DNA from 2 places in the Hydrogenophaga sp. RAC07 genome. Region 2 is predicted to be linked to the other one. Evidence: riboswitches for the same ligand, from Rfam matches in the RefSeq annotation. Region 2 holds a riboswitch; the other holds the start of a gene.
What was found. Region 2 has a riboswitch for glycine ahead of BSY239_RS09175 (D-amino acid dehydrogenase). Riboswitches for the same ligand answer to the same signal wherever they lie in the genome.

Region 1 (7,903 bases), 720 kb from region 2:
GGCCAGCTTCAGCAACATGCAGCCCAACCCGGAGTTTTATGTGATGGGGCGGGTGCCGAAGGCCAAGCCCGCCTGAACTCAGTCCTGCAGGCGCAACCTCAGCCTGTCGGGAATCGGCGCCGACTTCTGCTTCGGAAAATCAACCCACACGGTGGTCGCGCCGCCCGAGGCGTACACCGTCCCGGGGTCGTCGCTGCGCGTCAAGGTGCACCAGGTCTCGAAGCTGCTGCGCCCCACATCGCTGGCAAACATGGTGGCGATCACGTCGCCGGGAAACTCCAGCTGCTTGTGGAAGGTGCAGAAGGCATTGACGATCACCGGGCCCTCGCCCTGCGGGTCGGGTTGGCAGCCGATGCTGCGCATCCACTCGATACGGATCGTCTCGAGGTATCTGAAATAGGTGGTGTTGTTCACATGCCCCATCGCATCCATGTCGCCCCAGCGGATGGGGATGGTCATGCAGAACACTTCTTTCTTCTGCGCGGGCAACTCGAACTTCATCGGTGGGCCTTGATGGAAGCAATGATGCCGAGGACGAACAACGCGCACGCGGCCCACTGCAAGGCAGCAGGCCAGGCGCCGTCCCAGGCGAAGCTGTAGACGAGTCCGAACACGGTCTCGCTCACGATGAGTTGGCCTGCCAGACTGGCGCTGAGCCGGCGGCTGGCCATGTTCCACAGCACCGAGGCCACCCAGGCTGCGCCGATGCCAGTGACCACACATACCGCCACAAAGGTGCCGAAGCCCGGGCGCGACACCAGCGTGGCCAGATCGGTGCCGGCCACCGCCCAGATGGCCAGCGCCCCCACTCCCGCGGCAAGACCGAGCCAATTGGCCCAGACCGTGGAATTGACTTCGGGGTGTCTGGCCAGCCAGCGGGCATTGAGCAGGCCAAACGCGGTCCAAGACAGCATGGCGAGCACCGCGTAAAGAATGCCGAGCCACAGGTTCGTGCCCACGCTTCCGTCCTGCCCGTGCGCCGTCACCTGCATCATCAGCGCCATGCCCGCCACCGTGAGCAACACGCCTGGCACCAACGACCGCCAGCGCAAACCTTTGGGTTTGCCCAACAACATGATCCACAACGGAATGGTGCCGATGATCAGCACCGGCAGCGCCGCGCCCGCGGCCTGGATGGCCAGCACCAGCAGCAGGTAGTAACCGGTGTAGCCCAGCAGGCTGAGCCAGAGCGCCGCGCCCGCCTGGGCCAGCGTGGGGCGTTGCGTGTCACCCCGAAGGGCGGCCCATAGCAACAAAACTACCGACAGCAAACCACACGAGAGGTAGCGCCCCACGGTGAGGTCGATCGAGCTGAAACCGGGTGCAATCAGGGGCGCGATGAAGGTCGTGCCCCAGAACGCGCCGGCACCCAGGCCCGCGAAGATGCCGGTGACCATGCCCGGCGGCCAGCCCGAAGGCCGGCCCAGCACCGCAGTGGTCATTCAGGCTCCGAAACCGTCGTCGGCGGCGATCACCGCGCCGTTGATGAAATGGCTCTCGTTCGAGCACAGCATCACCAGCACCGCGTCCAGATCGGTCGGCACACCCACCCGCTTGCGCGGCAACATGCCGATGAGCTTCTGGCCCTGTTCGGTCTGCCAGTGGTGGTGGTTGATCTCGGTGTCGATGTAGCCCGGGCAGATCGCGTTCACGTTGATGCCGTACTTGCCCCACTCCACCGCCATGGCCTTGGTCATCTGCACCACCGCCGCCTTGCTCATGCAGTACACGCCGATCTGCGGCAGCACCTTCAGGCCGGCCATGGACGCGATGTTGACGATGCGCCCACCCACATAGGTACCGGGCGCCGCACCCTTGGCACGAGCCAGCATGCGCTTGCCCACCTCTTGCGCCACGAAAAAAGCACCCTTGGTGTTGGTGTTGAAGATGAAGTCGTAGTCTTCCTCGCTCACGTCCTGCAGACGCTGCGTGGTGCTCACGCCGGAATTGTTGACGAGGATGTCGATCGCGCCGACCTCCGTTTCGGCGTGTGCCACCGCGGCCTTGATGGAGGCCTGGTCGGTCACGTCCATGGCCACCACGTGGGCGTCGCCGCCTTCGGCTTCGATGTGTGCGCGCAGGGCCATGAGGCGGTCGGTGCGGCGGCTGGCGAGCACCACGGCCGCGCCGGCTTTGGCCAGGGTTTTGGCGAACTGTTCGCCCAGCCCGCCCGATGCCCCGGTGATCAAGGCCACGCGGCCCGACAAGTCCATGCTGTATGCCACGATGCAAGTCCTCAGTAGAAATTAGTACGACCGTTCGATTTTTTGCGGGTGCCGCATAAAATGCTGTCTGTCGAGTGACACGCAAGGCACACTCTGCGCCTTCTTGAAAATCATTATCAGCGAGACCCCCCGATGACCCACGATGAATTGCTGGCCCAGTTCGGCCCCCGCGAAGCCATGGAATACGACGTGGTCGTGGTCGGTGGCGGCCCCGCAGGCCTGTCCACCGCCATCCGCCTCAAGCAGCTGGCCACCGAGAAGGGCAGCGAGATCAATGTGTGTGTGCTGGAAAAAGGCTCTGAGCCCGGCGCGCACATTCTGAGTGGCGCGGTGATGGACCCGATCGCCATCACCGAACTGTTCCCCGACTGGAAAGAACGTGGCGCCCCGTTGCACCAGCCCGTGACGGGCGATGACTTGCTGGTGCTCACCGAGACCGGCGCCACCCGCACGCCCGACTGGCTGATGCCGCGCAACTTCCACAACGACGGTTGTTATGTGATCAGCCTGGGCGCGGTCACCAAGTGGCTGGGCGAGCAGGCCGAAGCCCTGGGTGTGGAAATCTTCCCGGGCTTCACCGCGGCCGAAGTGCTCTACAACGAGGACGGCTCCGTCAAGGGTGTGGCCACCGGCCACCTGGGCCTGGGCAAGGACGGCGAGCCCACCGGCCACTTCCAGCTCGGCATGGAGCTGCACGCCAAGTACACCGTGTTTGCCGAAGGCGCGCGCGGTCACCTGGGCAAACAGCTCATCGCCAAATACAAGCTCACCGAGGGCAAGGACGCGCAGACGTTTGCCATCGGCATCAAGGAGCTGTGGGAAATCCCGGCCGAGAAGGCCAAGCCCGGCCTGGTGGTGCACACCGCCGGCTGGCCCATGGACGCCGACACCTTCGGCGGTGGTTTCCTCTACCACCTCGAAGGCAACAAGGTCACGCTGGGCCTGGTGGTCGGCCTGGACTACCAGAACCCCTGGATGTCGCCGTTCGAAGAAATGCAGCGCTGGAAAACGCACCCCAGCATCCTCGCGCACATCGAAGGCGGCAAGCGCCTGGGCTACGGCGCGCGCGCGCTGAACAACGGCACGCCACAGGCCCTGCCCAAGCTGGTGTTTCCGGGTGGCGCCATGGTGGGCTGCAACGCCGGCTTTCTGAACGCCGCGCGCATCAAGGGCAGCCACGCGGCCATCAAGAGCGGCATGCTCTGCGCCGAAGCCGCGTTTGAAGCGGTGACCGCCGGCCGCCAGAGCGACGAGCTTTCCGGATTCACCGAGCGCTTCGAGAAAAGCTGGCTGCATGAGGAGCTCTGGACCTACCGCAACTTCAAGAACTGGTTCAAGAAGAGCCCGTTGCTGGGCAAGCTCATGACCGGTGTGGAGCACTGGTTCCTGCCCAAGGTGGGCGTGAAGACGCCGCCCTGGACGCTGCACAACACCACACCCGACCACCTGAAGCTGCGCCCGGCCGACGAGATGCCGAAGATCACGTACCCCAAGCCCGACGGCAAGATCACCTTCGACAAGCTCTCCAGCGTGTTCGTGTCCAACACCAACCACGAAGAGAACCAGCCGGCCCACCTCACGCTCAAGAACAACAGCGTGCCGGTGCAGATCAACCTGGCCAAGTACGCCGGCCCCGAGAGCCGCTACTGCCCGGCAGGCGTCTACGAGTACGTGAAGAACGACGACAACACCGACCGCCTGCAGATCAACGCGCAGAACTGCGTGCACTGCAAGACCTGCGACATCAAGGATCCGACGCAGAACATCGTGTGGGTCACGCCCGAGGGGGGCGGTGGACCGAACTACGCGGGCATGTGAGCGAAGTCACGGCCTTCCGGGATTCCTTCGACAAGCCGCCTCCGGGCGGCTTTTTCACGTCTGTGTTTCACCGCGTCGTCACATGGCCTGACCACAGTGCGGGCTTCTGCCATCACACGCTGCCACACCATGCTGAACAAGACCGACAAAGGCCGCGCCGAGCTGCAACCCGGCCAACGCACGCTGGGCCAGCGCGAGCGCGCCGTGCTGCTGGTGGCGGACGGTCGCAAGGCCACGGCCTCGCTGCAGGCGCTCTTTGGAGGCCTGGGCGCCGGGATCGTGCGCGAGTTGCTGGCCCAGGGCTACATCGTTGACGAGGCCCCACCTGCGCCTGCAACGCCATCACCGCAGGAACCGGCGGGCACCAAAGCCTCGGTTGACGCCTTTTCGGGACCGCGTTCACTGGCCAGCGCACGCATGTTTTTGTTCGACATCAGCGAGCGCATGTTCGCTCCACGCCACAAGGAGATGGCTGCGCAGTTCCGGGACGCGTTGCGCGAAGCGCGTGACGCGGCTGCCATGCTGGCGGTGAGCCGCGACATGCTCATGGCCATCGAGGGCATGGCGGGCGCGGCACGGGCCGACGCGATCAGCGAACGCCTGGCCAAGCTGCTGCCCGAATCCACCCTGGAAAGCACCTGAGCAACCCTTTTCAGGATGCCGTCGGCTACACTCGGCCGGGTCAGGAGAGCGCCGCCCCCGAGGTGGCCGCCGAAGGCGCAGGAGGTCACCCATGTGGCCCTGAACGCTCAGGCAAAAGGACTGGCAAACACGGGTCGCGAGGCCGGTGTACCCCCCTGGAGAGAGATCGCTCATCGAGGCGATCCACCGAAGGAGCAAACGCGGCATCGCCCGCGTGAATCTCTCAGGTAAAGCGGACAGTGGGGCAGCGCACGGATGAACCGTGTTCCGCCCCCTTGGGGCCTGCCCCTTTTGCCTGCGAGCCCTCCGTGTCCGACACCGATCTCCTCAAGACCCCGTTGCACGCCCTGCACACCGAACTCGGCGCCCGCATGGTGCCGTTTGCCGGCTACAGCATGCCGGTGCAGTACCCCGCCGGCCTGATGGCTGAACACCACCACACCCGCGCAGCCGCCGGCCTGTTCGATGTCTCGCACATGGGCCAGCTGAGGCTGGTGGGCGCGGATGCTGCCGCGGCCTTCGAGTCGCTGATGCCGGTGGACGTGATCGATCTGGCCGTGGGCAAGCAGCGCTACGGCCTGCTGCTCAACGACGTCGGCGGCATCATCGACGACCTGATGTTCGTGAACCGGGGCACCGACCTCTTCGTGATCGTCAACGGTGCCTGCAAACACGGCGACCTGGCCCACATCATCGAGCGCATCGGCAGCCGCTGCACCGTCGAGCCCCAGTTCGATCGCGGCCTGCTTGCCCTGCAAGGCCCACAAGCTGTGACGGCGCTTCAGCGGCTCGTGCCCGGCGTGGACAAGCTGGTCTTCATGACCGGCGGCGCCTTCAACTGGCAAGGCGCCGACCTCTTCATCACCCGCAGCGGCTACACCGGCGAAGACGGCTTCGAGATCTCGGTGCCGGCTGCGAGCGCCGAGGCCTTCGCCCGCGCCCTGCTGGCCGAGCCCGAGGTGAAACCGGTGGGTCTGGGCGCCCGCAACTCGCTGCGCCTGGAAGCCGGCCTGTGCCTCTACGGCAACGACATCGACACCACCACCACGCCGGTGGAAGCCGCGCTCAACTGGGCGATGCAGAAAGTGCGTCGCACCGGTGGCGCGCGAGCGGGCGGCTTTCCGGGTGCGGCGCGTGTGCTCGCGCAGCTCGATGGCACCGAGCCGTTGCAACGCAAGCGTGTCGGTTTGATCGCGCTCGAACGTGTTCCCGTGCGTGACCACACCGCGCTGCAAACCCCCGGCGGCGAGACCATCGGCGAAGTCACCAGCGGCCTGCTCGGCCCCAGCGCCGACAAGCCCGTGGCCATGGGCTATGTGAGCCCCGCACACGCGGCCTTGGGCACGCGCCTGCACGCCATGGTGCGCGGCAAGCCGGTGCCCATGGAAGTCAGCGCCATGCCCTTTGTGCCCAACCGCTACTTCCGCGGTTGAATCCCTGTCCCTCTTCTTTTTTCAGGAGCTTTCCCATGACCACCAAGTACACCGAAGACCACGAATGGATCAGCGTTGACGGCGACATCGCCACCGTCGGCATCACCGTGCATGCGCAGGACGCGCTGGGCGACGTGGTGTTTGTCGACCTGCCCGAGGTGGGCAAGAGCTTTGCGCAGAAGGACGTGGCCGGCGTTGTCGAGTCCGTCAAGGCCGCGGCCGACGTGTACATGCCCGTGAGCGGTGAAGTGACCGAGGTCAACGAAGCCCTGCGCGCCGACCCCTCGCTGGCCAACAGCGACCCGCTCAAGAGCGGCTGGTTCTTCAAGGTCAAGCTGTCCGACCCGGCACAGGTCGACGCCCTGCTCGACGAGACCGCCTACGCCGCCTTCTCATCCAACGCCTGAACCATTCCGCCGGAGCCTTTCCATGCTGATGCCGTCTGTCAAACCCCTGGATGAACTCGAGAACCCGTCCGAGTTCGTGGCCCGCCACATCGGCATCGGCGAAGCCGACGAAGCGCTGATGCTCTCGGTCATCGGCGAGGCCTCGCGCCGCGCGCTGATCGACGGCATCGTGCCGCGCAGCATCGCGCGCAGCCAGGGCATGCAGCTGCCACCGGCCATCACCGAAGCCGCCGCACTGGTCGAGCTGAAGGCGATTGCCGAGCAGAACCAGCTGCTCAAGAGCTTCATCGGGCAGGGTTACCACGGCACCCACACACCGGGCGTGATCCTGCGCAACGTGCTGGAGAACCCCGCCTGGTACACCGCCTACACGCCCTACCAGGCCGAGATCTCGCAGGGGCGCATGGAAGCGCTGATCAACTTCCAGACCATGGTGTGCGACCTCACCGGCATGGCGATTGCCAACGCCTCCATGCTCGACGAAGCGACCGCCGCCGCCGAGGCGATGACGCTGGCCAAACGCTCCGTGAAAAGCAAGGGCAACACCATCGTGGTGGCGGGCGACTGCCACCCGCAAACCATCGAGGTGGTGCAGACGCGTGCCGCGCCGCTGGGCATCCAGGTGCTGGTGGCCAACTCGGCCGCCGAGTGGAACGCAGCGCTGGCCGACGACGGCTACTTTGCCGTGCTCGCGCAGTACCCGAGCACCAGCGGCCGCATTGAAGACCTGGCCGCCGATGTGAAGACGGTGCAAGGCAAAGGCGCAGCCTTCATCGCCGCCGCCGATTTGCTGGCGCTCACCCTCATCACGCCGCCGGGCGAATGGGGCGCCGACATCGTGGTGGGCACCACCCAGCGCTTCGGCATGCCCATGGGCGCGGGCGGACCCCACGCTGCCTTCATGGCCTGCCGCGACGAGTTCAAGCGCTCGCTGCCCGGCCGTCTGGTCGGTGTGAGCGTGGACGCCCACGGCAACCCCACCTACCGCCTTGCGCTGCAAACGCGCGAGCAGCACATCCGCCGCGAAAAGGCCACGTCCAACATCTGCACGGCGCAGGTGCTGCCGGCGGTGGTGGCCAGCATGTACGCCGTGTACCACGGACCCGCGGGACTCAAGCGCATTGCGCAGCGCGTGGCCGCCTACACGGCGGTGCTGGCACAGGGCCTGGAGCAACTGGGCTGGACGCCCACCAGCGAGAGCGCCTTCGACACGCTCACCTTCAAGGCCGGTGACCGCGCCGCCACGCTGCTGCAGCGCGCGGTGGACGCCGGCATGAACCTTCGCCTGAGCTGGGGCGAGTACGTGGGCATCACGCTGGACGAGACCACCACGCGCGAAGACATCGAAAAACTGTGGGGCGTGTTCGCGCTGCACGGC
Region 2 (7,903 bases):
CGCTCGGCAGACCGAGCTGGCCCTCGCGGTGGCACAGGCGCATTTTCCGCCCGAGCAGGTGGTGGCCCAGGGCCCCATGCTCACCGGCAGCGAAGACTTTGCCTTCATGTTGGAGCGTGTGCCGGGCAGCTATTTGTTCATCGGCAACGGCGCCGGCCAGGAGCCCGGCGCCTGCATGGTGCACAACCCCGCCTACGACTTCAACGACCACAACATCGCCACCGGCGCCGCGTACTGGATCGCGCTGGTCAACACGCTGCTTTCCCCCAACCCACCCTGAACAACCCACTGGAGACACCCATGAACAGCCCCTTCAAAACCCTGGTGGCCGCGGCGGCCATCGCCCTGGCCAGCGTATCCGGCGCAGCACAGGCGCAGAGCTACCCCACCCGGCCGGTGACGCTGATGGTGCCCTACCCGGCTGGTGGCCTGTCGGACGTGATCGCGCGCTCGGTCAACAACACCCTGGGCAAACAACTGGGCCAGCCGGTCGTCATTGAGAACCTGGGTGGAGCCAGCGGGTCGATTGCCGCGCAGAAAGTGCTCAACGGTGCCAGCGACGGCTACACCGTGTTCCAGGGTTCACCCAACGAACTCATCCTCGCGCCCTTGGCCATTGCGTCCATCAAGTTCAAGAGCGAGGACTTCCGTCTGGTGCAGATGATCGCCACCGCGCAGATCGCGTTTCTCGCCCGCAAGGACTTCCCCGCCAGCACCGTGGACGAGTTCCTGGACCAGGCCCGCAAGGCGGCGCAGCAGGGCCGGCCCCTGACCTACGCCAGCGTCGGCCCCGGCTCGTTCTACCACCTGCTCGGCGAGCACCTGTCCAAGGTCACCGGCATTCCCATGGTGCATGTGCCGTACAAGGGCGCAGCGCCGGCCGAGCAGGACCTGCTGGCCAGCCAGGTCGACTTTTTCCTGGCGCCCTACGGCAAGAAGTACGACGACATGCACAAGAGCGGCCGCGTCAAGGTGCTGGCCATGCTCAACAGCGAGCGGCTCGAGAACGTGAAGAGCTACCCCGCCATCACCGAGAGCACCCAGCTCAAGAACTTCACCTTCAACATCTGGACCGGCTACTTCGTGAAGAAGGACACCCCGGAGCCGGTGGTGACCACGCTGCACAAGGCCATCACCGAAACGCTGGCCGATCCCGGCGTGCACCAGGCGCTGGAAGCGAACAGCCAGCTGCTGGCCAAGCCGCTGTCACTCAAGGCGGTGGACCAGGCCTACGCCGACGGCATCCAGCAGTTCCGCGCCATCGCGAAGTCGATCCAGCTGCAGGCACAATAAGCGCCTCAAACACGTCGACCGGGAGAGACTGGCCTGAAAAGCAGGCTGGCGCCGAAGGAGCAACCGCCCCGGAAACTCTCAGGCAAAAGGACCGGTCGACACGCAACACACTCTGAAGAGTGGCCGGGATTCGTCCCCCGGCCCACCGCAGGAGCAAGCCAGCCCCAGGGGCCGGTGAATCTCTCAGGTCACAAACAGAGGGGGTCATGGTCCGCACACGGTGTGCGGACTGTGTCCTCCATTGTTTGACGACTCTGCAAGCGAGATTCCCATGGCACACCTCATCGTCATCGGCGGCGGCATCACCGGCGTCACCAGCGCCTACGCCCTGGCCCGTCAGGGCCACCAGGTCACCCTGATTGAAAAACACCGCTACGCGGGCATGGAAACCAGCCATGCCAACGGCGGCCAGCTCTCGGCCTCCAACGCCGAGGTCTGGACCCATCCTTCCACCCTGCTCAAGGGCCTGAAGTGGATGTTCAAGGCCGACGCACCGCTGCTCGTCAACCCCACCCCGAGCTGGCACAAGCTCAGCTGGTTCGCCGAGTTCGTCGCGTCCATCCCCAAGTACCGCAGCAACACCGTGGCCACCACGCGCCTGGCCATCGCGGCACGCGAGCACCTGTTCGGCTGGGCACGGGCCGAGGGCATCGACTTCGACCTGAAGCGCCAAGGCATCCTGCACATCTACCGCGACCGCGCCGGCTTCGAGCACGCGGGCGAAGTCTCCAGGCTGCTGGCCGAAGGCGGCCTGCCGCGCCGCGCCGTCACGCCCGACGAGATGCGCGCCATCGAGCCCACCCTGCAAGGCGACTACTTCGGCGGCTACTACACCGAGAGCGACAGCACCGGCGACATCCACAAGTTCACCCACGGCCTGAGCAAGGCCTGTGCACGGATGGGCGTGCATCTCATGACCGGCCAGACGGTGGCCCGCGTGCGCAGCACCGGCACCAACGCGAAGGTGACGCTGTCCGACGGGCAGGTGGTGAATGCCGACGCCGTGGTGATCAGTGCCGGCGTGCACAGCCGCGCGCTCGGCGCCCAGCTCGGCGACCGGCTCAACGTGTATCCGGTCAAGGGCTACTCCATCACCGTGATGCTGAACGACGAACAGAGTCAGGCCGCCGCGCCGCAGGTGAGCTTGCTGGACGACGAGACCAAGCTGGTGACCAGCCGCCTCGGTGTGGACCGATTCCGTGTGGCCGGCACGGCCGAGTTCAACGGCATCAACCTCGACATCCGCGCCGACCGCATCCGGCCGCTGGTGAACTGGGTGAACCAGTGTTTCCCGGGTGTGAGCACCCGCAGGGTGGAACCCTGGGCCGGCCTGCGGCCCATGATGCCCGACATGATGCCGCGCGTGGGCGCGGGCAGACAGGCCAACGTGTTCTACAACACCGGCCATGGCCACCTGGGCTGGACACTCTCGGCCATCACGGCGCACCAGCTCGGCGAGCATGTGGCGCAGTGGGAACGCATGCGCTCAGGCTTGGCGGTGCCTGTGGCGGCCTTGGGGTGACCGAGCTGCCCGGTTCATGGAGCGCTGTGGCGCCTGGCCCCGCTGCACCCGGCACCCGACGCCAACGCGCCCGATGTCACACAACACGAATCGGTTCCGGTTGGAAACAGGTTGGGTGCAAGAAGCGGGCGGCAGCGAGACGGACGAGGACGGCTGGCGCTGGATGTCCTGCAGGAAACGCAGCAGGGCCGGATCGCGCTGGCATTGCGGCACCGCGCGTTCGGTCAGGGCCAGTCGTGAACGAGGACCGTACGTACCCGAGAACGCCCTGTCGCGGGTTGCGGTCCTGGATGCGCTCCAGGTCTTCGTGGCAGCGGGCCGCGATCTGCCGGGCCACGAATTCGGTATGACCGCTGAGGGAGTAATAAACCACGAGGATGCGGCTCACGACGGTGCTCCTTTCCAACGGCGGATTCACTTGACCAGCAGTCTGTGCGGTGCGGCAAACAACCCGCTTGAGCGCGCTCAATGCCGACGCACCTGGTTGCGCGGACGTTTGTCCCGGCATGGAATGACCTCTGCGGTGTGGGTTCTCGCGGGTACCGGATGGTTGGCACTGGATGTGAACTTTCAGCAGGCTGTTCATCCGACCCGGATTTGGGAAGCTGTGGTGACGAGGCCACCAGCAACTTGACTCTGGAAAACGCATGTACAACCCACTGAAACGTCCCAACCAACCCGCACGGGTAGCGCCGGGCCAGCCACCCAAAGCGAAGGGTTTTCCCGGATGGCCGGCGGAAAAACATGAAGTATATTGCCTGTACCCCCTATGAGCACCCCTTCAAAACTCCTCATCCTGGTCGGCACCATGACCAACACGGCCGAGTACGTGGCACAGGCCATCGAGATGGATTGCGTGGATCTCGTCCCGTCCATCGAGGTCCGCATGATGGATGGGCTGGACATCTCGGTGTTTGACGAAGATGCACTTTACGTCATCTGTTCCTCCACCTACGGCGCGGGCGACGTGCCCGACAACGCCCGCCATCTCTACGAATCCCTGGCCAGCCAACCCAAATTCCTGGGCAGCGTGCGTTATGGCGTGATCGCGCTGGGCGACAGCGTCTACCCCCAGACCTTCTGCAACGGCGGCCTGCGCTTCGATGAACGCCTGGCCGACCTGGGCGCGGTGCGCATCGGCGAGGTGTTCCGCCACGACGCTTCCGCCGGCACCGAACCCGAGGTGGTGTGCACGGCCTGGGCGCGCGATTGGCTGGCACTGGCACTGCCCGCAACCGCCTGACCCGGCGTTCGCCGATTCATATATAAATAGTTCAAGCCTCAAGTACGGGTTATTCTGTATCGCCAATCGATACCCCGCCGTCTACATTCCCCCTGCACCTCATCGCTTTCCGCCAACCCACCTGGAGATCCCCAATGACCACTCGCCGACTTGTCCTGACCCGAAGCGCTGCCGTGATCGGCGCCGCGTCCACCGGCCTGTTGTTGCCCGAATTCGCGCGCGCACAGTCGGACAAGGTCCGCGTGGGTTTCATGCTGCCCTACACCGGCACCTTCGCCCAGCTGGGCGTGGCGATTGAAAACGGCTTCCGCATGGCACTCAACGAACAGGGCGGCAAGCTCGGCGGCCGAGAGGTCGAGTTCTTCAAGGTCGACGACGAGTCGAACCCGGCCAAGGGCATCGAGAACGCCACCCGCCTGGTGCAGCGCGACAAGGTCGACGTGCTCGTGGGCACGGTCCACTCCGGCGTGCAGATGGGCATCCACAAGGTGGCACGCGACAGCGGCGTGCTCAGCCTGATCCCCAACGCCGGCGTGCACGTGGCCACCCGTGCGCAGTGCTCGCCCAACGTCTTCCGCACCTCGTTCACCAACTCCCAACCCACGCTGGCGCTGGGCAAGGCCATGATGGAGCGCGGCCACAAGAAGGCCGTGTGGATCACCTGGAACTACGCGGCCGGCGAAGAGGCCTTTGAAGGCTTCGAGAAGAGCTACACCGAAGCCGGCGGCACCATCATCAAGAAGCTGGGCCTGCCCTTCCCCAACGTGGAATTCCAGGCCCTGCTGACCGAGATTGCCTCGCTCAACCCCGATGCCGTGGCCTGCTTCTTTGCCGGTGGCGGCGCGGCCAAGTTCCTGCGCGACTTCGCAGCCGCTGGCCTGAACAAGAACATCCAGCTCTACGGCTCGGGCTTCCTGACCGAGGGCGTGCTCGATGCCGCCGGTGATGCCGCCAACGGCGTGCTGACCACCATGCACTACAGCGACTCGCTGGACACGCCGCGCAACAAGAAATTCCGCCTCGAGTACGCCAAGACCTTCCGCATGCAGCCTGACGTGTATGCGGTGCAGGGCTACGACACGGGTCTGCTGCTCATCAAGGGCGCCAACGCGGTCAAGGGCGACCTGAACAACAAGCAGGCGTTGTACGCGGCCATGAACAGCGCCGAGATCGACAGCCCGCGCGGCAAGTGGAAGATGAGCGCGGCCCACAACCCGATCCAGGACATGTACCTGCGCAAGGTCGAGAACAAGGAAAACAAGGTGATCGGCATTGCGCAGAAAGCCGTGGCCGATCCGGCCACCGGCTGCCGCATGGCATAAGGTTCACAAAACGATCGCACCCCGACCGGGCCCGTCGATCCGCAGGCCGGCGTCTTACGGGCGCTGGCCTGTTTTTTGCACGCTACCCGGCTCCGTCCACCCATCTGCCCGCCCATGGATTTCGCCAACTTCCTCATCCAGTTGCTCAACAGCCTGCAATACGGCCTGTTGCTGTTCATGCTGGCCGCCGGCCTCACGCTGATCTTCGGGATCATGGGTGTGGTCAACCTGGCGCACGGCAGCTTCTACATGCTGGGCGCCTACCTCGCCTGGTTCCTGGTCGGGCAACTGGACAGCCTGGTGCTGGCCATCGTGCTTGGGACGGTGATCGCCGTGGCGCTGGGCTGGTTGCTGGAGTGGTCGCTGTTCCGGCACTTCTACCACCGCGACCACCTCGACCAGGTGCTGCTCACCTTCGGCCTGATCTACATCTTTGAAGAAGTGCGCTCCATCCTCTGGGGCGACGATGTGCACGCGGTGCAGGTGCCCGAGGTGCTGAACTGGTCGATCCCGCTGACCGAGAACCTCTCGTACCCGGTGTACCGCCTCGTGATGTCGGGCGTGTGCATTGCGCTCGCCCTCGGCCTGTACCTGCTGATCTCCAGGACCCGCCTGGGCATGAAGATCCGCGCCGGAGCTTTCAACCGCGAGATGACCGAGTCGCTCGGCATCAACATCCGCCTCATCCATGGCGTGGTGTTCGCGCTGGGTGTGGCGCTGGCCGCCATCGCCGGCATGATCGCCTCGCCCATTGCCAGCGTCTACCCCGGCATGGGCAGCTCGGTGCTGATCATGTGTTTTGTGGTGGTGGTCATTGGCGGCATCGGCTCGGTGCGCGGTGCCCTGGTGGCTGCACTGCTGGTGGGCCTGGTCGACACCTTCGGCAAGGTGCTGGTGCCGCAGATCGCCGGCATGGCGGTCTACATGTTGATGGCACTCGTGCTGCTCTACAAGCCCGAAGGGCTGTTCAAACAATGAGTTCTCCGAAAGCCCAACTCGAGAAGCTGCCGCGCAGCATCCAGGCCATCCTGGTGCTGGGCGCCATCGCGCTCGCTGCGTTTCCGCTCATCCCGGTCACGGGTGGCGAGTTCTACCTGCAGATGCTCTCGCAGATGATGATCCTGGCGATCTTTGCCATGAGCCTCGATCTGTTGCAGGGCGTGAGCGGTCTGGTGTCGCTCGGTCACGCGGCCTACTTCGGCCTCGCCGGCTATGCGCTGGCTTTCCTCACGCCGGCCGACACCCCCATCAGCCTGTGGTGGGCCCTGCCCGTCTCGGCGCTGGGCGCGGGTCTGGCCGCACTGATCATCGGTTTCTTCGTGGTGCGCACCCACGGCATCTACTTCATCATGGTCACCATGGCGTTCGCGCAGATGGTGTTTTTCCTGTTCTTCGACAACAAGGCTCTCGGCGGCTCGGACGGTGTGTACGTGAACTTCCGCCCCGACGCTTCGGTGTTCGGCTGGACCGGCATCGACCTCGAGAACAAGACCACGTTCTACTACTTCACGCTGTTGCTGCTGGTGCTGGTCTATGCCTTCCTGCGCCGGCTGTTGTTCTCGCCGTTTGGCCGCGTGCTCGCCGGCATTCGCGTGAACGAACACCGCATGCGCGCGGTGGGCTATGGCACCTTTGGCTACAAACTCGCGGCCTTCACCCTGGCCGGTGCGCTCGCCGGTGTGGCGGGCTTCCTGTGGGCCGCGCAAACCGGCTATGTGAACCCGGAGCTGATGGGTTTCCACATGAGCGCACACGCGATCATGATGGTCATCCTGGGCGGCATGGGCAACTTCGCCGGGGCCATCGTGGGCGCCTTCGCGTTTGAATACGTGATGCACTTCTTCAAGGACCTCACCAAACACTGGCAGCTGCTCATGGGCACGTTCATCGTGCTGGTGGTGGTGTTGGCGCCGCGCGGCCTGCTGGGCCTGGTCGGTCAAATGACGAAGAAGCGAGGTGCGCCATGAGCGAACTCCTGCTTTCTGCGCGCAACCTCACCAAGCGCTTCGGCGGTCTGGCCGCCGTCAACGACGTGTCGGTCGACCTGCACCGCGACCGCATCCACGCGGTCATCGGGCCCAACGGCGCGGGCAAGTCCACGCTGACCAACCTGCTTTCGGGCGACCTGCCGCCCACCTCGGGCCGCATCACGCTCAACGGCGTCGAGACCGCCGGCAAGAGCCCCGAAAAAATCTCGCGTCTGGGCCTGGGCCGCAGCTACCAGAAGACCAACATCTTCCTGCCCTTCACCGTGTGGGACAACGTGCGACTGGCCGCGCAGTCGCGCGAGCGGCACGCCCCCTGGAACCCGCTGCGCTGGGTGTCTTCCGCCGCCGCCATGGGTGCTGTGAACCAACGCTGTGAACGAGCTCTGGAACTCGCCGGCCTCACCGGCCGCATCGGCGTGGTGGCCGGCACCACCAGCCACGGCGAGCAGCGCCAGCTGGAGATCGCCATGACGCTGGCCACCGAGCCCACCGTGCTGCTGCTCGACGAGCCCCTGGCCGGCATGGGACAGGCCGA

Region 1: another riboswitch for glycine. It lies ahead of gcvT (glycine cleavage system aminomethyltransferase GcvT); the one in region 2 lies ahead of BSY239_RS09175 (D-amino acid dehydrogenase).

What each region holds. Positions count from the first base shown of each region.
Region 1 is NZ_CP016449.1:1,242,298-1,250,200, reverse strand. Features, by position in the region: gene BSY239_RS05830 (peroxidase-related enzyme) at 1-76, shown strand, start outside; gene BSY239_RS05825 (acyl-CoA thioesterase) at 79-501, opposite strand; gene BSY239_RS05820 (DMT family transporter) at 498-1,442, opposite strand; gene BSY239_RS05815 (SDR family oxidoreductase) at 1,443-2,225, opposite strand; gene BSY239_RS05810 (electron transfer flavoprotein-ubiquinone oxidoreductase) at 2,358-4,043, shown strand; gene BSY239_RS05805 (hypothetical protein) at 4,173-4,685, shown strand; glycine riboswitch at 4,717-4,818, shown strand; glycine riboswitch at 4,831-4,935, shown strand; gene gcvT (glycine cleavage system aminomethyltransferase GcvT) at 4,994-6,118, shown strand; gene gcvH (glycine cleavage system protein GcvH) at 6,154-6,525, shown strand; gene gcvP (aminomethyl-transferring glycine dehydrogenase) at 6,548-7,903, shown strand, end outside.
Region 2 is NZ_CP016449.1:1,964,060-1,971,962, forward strand. Features, by position in the region: gene BSY239_RS09165 (M20 aminoacylase family protein) at 1-280, shown strand, start outside; gene BSY239_RS09170 (tripartite tricarboxylate transporter substrate binding protein) at 301-1,293, shown strand; glycine riboswitch at 1,303-1,397, shown strand; gene BSY239_RS09175 (D-amino acid dehydrogenase) at 1,565-2,815, shown strand; gene BSY239_RS09180 (flavodoxin domain-containing protein) at 3,585-4,058, shown strand; gene BSY239_RS09185 (ABC transporter substrate-binding protein) at 4,193-5,380, shown strand; gene BSY239_RS09190 (branched-chain amino acid ABC transporter permease) at 5,495-6,358, shown strand; gene BSY239_RS09195 (branched-chain amino acid ABC transporter permease) at 6,355-7,347, shown strand; gene BSY239_RS09200 (ABC transporter ATP-binding protein) at 7,344-7,903, shown strand, end outside.